2 regions of the Paenisporosarcina sp. genome follow, and region 2 is predicted to be linked to the other one. Evidence: a T-box and tRNA genes for the amino acid it is inferred to sense, from the RefSeq annotation. Region 2 holds a T-box; the other holds one or more tRNA genes.
The links. A T-box is a leader RNA that pairs with one kind of tRNA and senses whether it is charged. The one in region 2 lies ahead of leuS (leucine--tRNA ligase), so its partner is inferred to be a tRNA-Leu.
Positions count from the first base shown of each region.

Region 1: it encodes a tRNA-Leu, which carries the amino acid that the T-box ahead of leuS (leucine--tRNA ligase) is inferred to sense. The anticodon was not compared.

Region 1 covers NZ_JBYNRN010000015.1:131-3,556, reverse strand. Annotated here, with positions in the region: gene AC3EA5_RS06820 (hypothetical protein) at 469-672, shown strand; gene AC3EA5_RS06815 (hypothetical protein) at 693-1,121, opposite strand; partial or broken gene AC3EA5_RS06810 (transglutaminase-like domain-containing protein) at 1,165-1,587, opposite strand; tRNA gene AC3EA5_RS06805 (tRNA-Leu) at 1,902-1,988, opposite strand; gene AC3EA5_RS06800 (YolD-like family protein) at 2,405-2,605, shown strand; gene AC3EA5_RS06795 (hypothetical protein) at 2,979-3,236, shown strand; gene AC3EA5_RS06790 (hypothetical protein) at 3,208-3,381, shown strand.
Region 2 covers NZ_JBYNRN010000012.1:37,172-40,597, reverse strand. Annotated here, with positions in the region: gene leuS (leucine--tRNA ligase) at 1-2,221, opposite strand, end outside; T-box leader at 2,276-2,496, opposite strand; gene AC3EA5_RS03485 (3-hydroxybutyrate dehydrogenase) at 2,543-3,310, opposite strand; gene AC3EA5_RS03480 (GntP family permease) at 3,362-3,426, opposite strand, start outside.

The sequences.
Region 1 (3,426 bases), on a different contig from region 2:
CGCTCCTCCGTATATCTCTCTATTCTACTAGCCCTTATTTTTTCTGTCTAACTTAATGTAGCCGATCCAGTTGAGAGAATGGTGGTCTTGAGATTGAAACCATTTAGAAAGCGATTAAAGAAAGTTATGGTTAGTGGTTTTCGGTTTCATTGTATAATCAATGAATTACCAAGAATAAGTCGGTTTGTTTTCGAGTGTACCCTTATAATACGAAAACATCTTTTTTTGAAGTTTATTTCTCGTGGCAAGGTTCATGGTTTTTTAATCTTAATAAGCCTGATACCTGTGTTACTTTAATCAATTATGCAATAGTGAATGGATGGGATTACACGCAAGAGAAGAAGCGGATGAGTATTGAGCAAGGAGATTTTCTAATAAAATTAATTGAGATTAAAGATTGAGAGTAGTCTAACAAATACAATAAGAGCCTTACATTAAAATTCTAGCCTATATGGAGGTAATATTTCGATGCGTTATGAAGTTAAACTGAATATCATAGAGAAAAAATGGGATATTGTCGTTGGCCGAAAAGAGATAATAAAAGGACTGGTCGATATTAAATTAGCAGACAAGATCGCTGAAGAATTGAACAAAGCCTATGATCAAGGTCTTGCTGTCAGAGACAGTTCAGAAAAGAAAATAAATGAGAGTATTAATCGTTTATTCTTCTAGTTTGTTTTCATTACTATCGCTTATTCACAATGATTATTTTCAAAATGGTTCCCTTCATCGGGAAATTTTCCTTCTGGTGGTGTCCAAACACTTTGGCAAATATTATTTCCATTTACCACGGAGTAAGTATAAGTCCAACCTTTTTCGTTTTCAAACTTAACGTTTAAGTGATAAGGTTTATATTGTTTTCCGATGTTACGGCTAATTTTCCACTGTTGATTAGGATATTTTCTCTCAAGATAATAATTTAGTTGTTCAGTCTTCTTGGATACTTGATGATCAACCCAAAAGGGACGAATTGCAAAGAGTAAAAACAATATTACAGTTATTGAAGATGCGATTATTAAATTCAATTTCCTGATTTTTTTTGGCAATAATAATGCGGTTACAAAAATAATAATGATAAAAACGGTAGACATTGTAATTTCTATGACTGTAATTGGATGCAAGAAGTTTTCCCCCTCCTACCAGTTGCTTTGTTTATTTAGTTCATTAAAAAAGAAGCTGCAGGCTGAATGGCAATCCATTAAGATACATATGTATGGTGTCTGTATTTTGCTTGAGTGCTTCAATCGTTTCTGAGTTAGGCTGATTATAAATCATTAAATAGTCAATTTCGTTGTATTCTTCCCGTACAGGAAAAGCTAACTTTTCTTCCGTTAACGAAAATTCTGCATGTATACCAGCTTTATTTCCACGGACATCAAAGCGTATCCATCTTCCAATACTTTTGATATAAGCGGCACTTAGAGCATGGATGCAATACCCCGTATCTTGTGTGTCCCTGATAGTTAGTCGTTGATAACAAAATCCCGTTGGAATGCCTTTGCTTCTCAATAGAGTGCATAATAAATTTGATTTGGCGTAACAAATACCTTCTTTATAGAGTAGTACTTCCGATGCGGCACATGTAACCTCAAATATCTATTTGATTCAGCGGAATTACTATGCATTAAAATGAATTAAAATACAAATTTTAGTTCTAAATATGTTTAACCATAGTTAATTATAGGAGTATTAATGACTGAATAATGAAATGTAATATGGTACAATAGAACGGAGATTTCTTAAAAAAATACGATATGCGTCATTTGTGTTCATAAAACAAAAAACACTTCCTGAATCAGTGCCTTTGTACGGACTGAGAGAAAGTGGTCTAAGAAAACAAAAAAGAGTTCTGGTCAGCCTGCTTGCGCAATAGCTATCCAGAACCCTTGAAAGTGTATAGTTGGTGCGGTCGAGAGGACTCGAACCTCCACGGCTGTTACACCACTAGAACCTGAATCTAGCGCGTCTGCCAATTCCGCCACGACCGCACGTCCTATAAGGGATTTCTCCATTTTGACACTCAATTATCACGAACAATATAGTGTAGTATAAACGGTTCTAATAGAGAAGTAAAGTGGTGTGGAATTAAATTAGTCTAGTGGTTCAATATATGTTAAATCAGGGTTCCATCATATCCGATGGGAAGCTAGTTGTTATTATGTTTGTGGAAATTCGAGAATCTAGTGACCAGTTTGTGATTTCTGTTAAGTCGATTTGTGATTATAAAATGAATTAAGTATAGCTGGCTTCCTTCATTTGAGGGAAGCCGTTTTTGATTAATGCTGTTTCGTCAAATTTAAGACAATTCACTTTAGGAGAAATGGTAATTTATAAAGTCAATATTGTGTATAGAACGTATGTTCTTATATAATAAAGTTATCAATAATATGAGGACAGTGTGATCATGGCAAAGAAACTTGAAGGAAATGGATTGTGGGAATCATCCAGAATGATGCTACCTGAACATAAACAATCCTTAAATGATTTGGCTCATGAGCAAAAGAAACGATCACGGATTGACCTTGATGAGCAGGAGTGGGAAAGTGTGTCTCAGGCTGTAGCTGACTCTCTAAGCAATCGTAAGGAGATAACTCTGCAAATGTAACATCCATTAGAAGAGTTGATTTTGGTCGGCATTGTGGAGCGAGTAGACCAGTTCAAGGGTAAGTTTATGGTAGATGGTGAGTGGTTTCTAATGAAGGATATCGAAGGTTCATCAAAAATGGACTAATTACGATTATACAAAAATGTGACAAATTACCTATTTAATCGTATAATCGTTGGAAGGAGATGATAGAATGAAAAAAATATTGTGGAGTTGTATGGGGTTGGTTTTGTGTTTGTTTTTCTTTAAGCATCCTGAGATATTTGCTGATGGGTTGACGTTATTAGCTCAAAGATCGACCTTAGTTATTAGTAGTCTAATAACATTTGGTTAATTGATAATTCAGAAGATTATTTGGAGTGGGGATGGTTTTGTGGGGAATATTGAACAGTACAAGGAACACCTTGCAAAAGTGGAATTACGATTTGAAAAACTAAAGGAAACGTATCAAAATACTTTAGTCAAATTGCATGATAGTCATCCTTTTATTACAACATATTTTATTGAAAAGATGAGTGAACTAAATACGGTGTTTTCTGAAATGCTTGAAGTAAATAGTGAAATCAGTACTCTTAAATATATGATAGGTGATTTAGAATCTGATGATGAATCGGATTTTATCCCATTCTGAATTAGTTCTCTTTGCCCTATCTCCAAATGTTAAAGTTGGCGATGTAGTAGTATTGGTTGTTGGAGTATGGACAACTAATATTACGGAGACAGAACAACGAAAACAGCAGATAAAGAAGCTAGTGGATAGTGTTTGGGAAGATTAACGATGAACTCGCCAAAAGGCATTGTAGCTTGCTCTTGTCAACACC
Region 2 (3,426 bases):
CAACTAATTTAGATTCATCATATACCGGCCATTCCACATATGAAATTGTTTCAGTCCCACCAAATTTTTCCCACAATTCTTCAGATAAATGAGGGGCTACTGGTGCTAGTATTTGAACAAATCCTTTTGCATATTCCATTGGTACTGATTTCGCTTTATAGGCTTCATTTATGAATACCATCATTTGAGAAATGGCTGTGTTAAAGCGGATTCCTTCATAGTCCTCTGTCACTTTTTTAACAGTTTGATGATAGACTTTTTCTAGCGTTCCGTCATTAGAATCGACGATTTTATTGCTAACAGTACCGTCTTCATTCATAAACAAACGCCAAATGCGATCTAAAAAGCGACGAGCGCCATCTAAGCCATTTTCAGACCATGCGATTGATGCATCTAGTGGTCCCATAAACATTTCGTATAGACGTAATGTATCTGCACCATGACTTGCTACGATATCATCTGGGTTCACGACATTCCCTTTTGATTTAGACATTTTTTCGTTATTTTCACCTAAAATCATGCCTTGGTTAAATAGTTTTTGGAAAGGTTCTTTTGTATGAACTACCCCGATATCGTACAACACTTTGTGCCAGAAACGAGCATATAACAAGTGAAGCACAGCATGCTCTGCTCCTCCGATATAGATATCCACAGGTAACCATTGTTTAATCAATTCTGGATCTGCAATTGCTTGATCATTCTTAGGATCGATATAACGCAAGTAATACCAGCAGCTTCCTGCCCAGTTTGGCATTGTATTCGTTTCACGACGACCCTTCATACCTGTTTTCGGATCGACAACATTTACCCATTCATCAATTTTTGCAAGTGGTGATTCACCAGTTCCACTCGGTTTGATATCTGTTGCTTTCGGTAGAATTAAAGGAAGTTCAGATTCTTCAACAGCAGTTATTGAGCCATCTTCCCAGTGAATCACTGGAATCGGTTCACCCCAATAACGTTGACGACTAAATAACCAGTCACGCAAACGATATGTTACTTTCTTTTCACCTGTACCGTTTTCTTCAAACCAAGCAATTGCTTTTTCAATCGCTTCTGTTTTTTCCAATCCATTCAAGAAGTCCGAATTGATGTGTGGACCTTCACCAGCGTAAGCTTCTTTTTGAATATTGCCACCTTCGACCACTTCAACGATTGGTAAATTAAATTGCGTAGCAAATTCATAATCACGCTCATCATGTGCTGGTACCGCCATGATTGCTCCCGTACCATACGTTGCAAGAACATAATCAGCAATCCAGATTGGCATCTTTTCACCATTAACCGGATTTACTGCGTATGCACCTGTAAATTCACCAGTTTTGTGTTTTGCAAGATCCGTTCTCTCTAGATCACTTTTCAATTTAACTGAATCGATGTATTTAGAAACTGCTTCTTTATTCTCAGAAGTCGTAATCTCTTTCACTAATGCATGCTCTGGTGCAAGAACTGCGTAAGTAGCTCCAAAAATTGTATCAGGACGCGTTGTAAAGACTTTGAATGAATGATCTGTATCGGCAATGTTAAATGTTAATTCTGCACCTTCAGAACGTCCAACCCAGTTTCTTTGCATATCTTTAATGCTATCCGGCCAATCCAAGTCATCCAAATCTTCAATTAAACGATCTGCATAAGCTGTGATTTTCAACATCCACTGTTTCATTGGGCGTCTTTCTACTGGATGTCCTCCACGCTCAGATTTCCCGTCAATTACTTCTTCATTCGCCAAAACAGTCCCTAAAGCCGGGCACCAGTTTACAGCTACTTCGTCAACGTAAGCTAATCCCTTTTTATGAAGCTGAAGAAAAATCCATTGCGTCCATTTGTAGTAGGACGGATCCGTTGTATTGATTTCACGGTCCCAGTCATACGAAAATCCAAGTTCTTGAATTTGACGTTTAAATGTTGCAATGTTTTTCGCTGTAAATTCAGCAGGGTCATTTCCTGTATCTAAAGCATATTGCTCTGCAGGTAATCCGAATGCATCCCAACCCATCGGATGTAATACATTGTATCCTTGCATGCGTTTAAATCGGCTTAAAATATCGGTTGCGGTATAGCCTTCTGGATGTCCTACATGTAACCCTGCACCTGAAGGAAAAGGGAACATATCTAATGCGTAAAACTTCGGTTTAGATGCGTCTTCCCCTGTCTTAAAAGTATGATTTTGCTCCCAATAAGCTTGCCATTTTTGTTCGATCTGTTGATGATTAAAGTTCATGTGTTTTCCTCCTTTTGAAAATAAAAAAACTCTCGTCCCAATAGTCAAAAAAGACTAAGGGACGAGAGTTATACGCATACTCCCGCGGTACCACCCAAATTAGCAATCATACAATTGCTCAACTTGTTTCCTTAACGCGGAAAACGGCACCGGTTACTATTCCTTCACCAATGCTGACTCCAAGGCGAGTTCGATAAATTGTGATACTGACTTTCACCAACCGTCAGCTCTCTACAAACACAAAATTATTTACTATTCCTCTTCACGGTCAAACACTATTGTTTTTTCATTGTAATCGAAGTATGGAAAAAGCACAAGAATTTATTGAACAGTATATCCACCATCTAAGACGACAGCTTGCCCCGTCATTCCTTTTGCCTGTTCACTCGATAAGAATAGAGTCAAGTCAGCAATTTCTTTTACATCTAATAATCGTTTCTGAGGAACTAACGGATAGATAACTTCCTCTAAAACAGACTCAAGTGGAACTTTACGCGTAGTCGCTAAATCTTGAAGCTGATTGCGAACAAGTGGCGTATCTACGTACCCCGGACAAACGGCATTGACCGTAATTCCATCCGCTGCTGTTTCTAGCGCAGCTACTTTTGTTAGGCCAATGACACCATGTTTAGCAGAATTATAAGCTGCTTTACCTGCAAATCCAACTAATCCATTAATTGAAGCCATATTAATAATTCGTCCAAAACCTTGTTTTCGCATATGTGGAAGAACATTTTTCGTGGCAATAAATGGAGCTGTTAACATGATCTTAATGAGTAATTCAAAACGTTCAGTCGGGAAATCCTCAAGCATGGCAACATGTTGCATCCCAGCATTGTTGATTAAAATATCTAGTCGACCAAAATGAGCAATTGTTGCATCAATTGATTGAATAATATCTTCTTCTTTTGTAACATCGCATTTTAAACCAATCGCGTCAGAACTTAGAGATGCAGCAGCTTCTTTCACTTTTTCTTCATTCAAGTCTGTTAAGACAACCTTTGCACCTGCTTTAGAAAATTCACGTGCAATTTCAAAACCAATTCCTTGTGCAGCACCTGTTATAAATAAAACTTTGTCGTTTACCATTATATGTCCCTCCAAAAAAATCAGCCGCACGAGGCGGCTGAATTTGATTAATTAAAGTCCAAAGCCGAATGAGAATAGTACGATGGCAATAATAACACCGATCACTGGTGTTACAA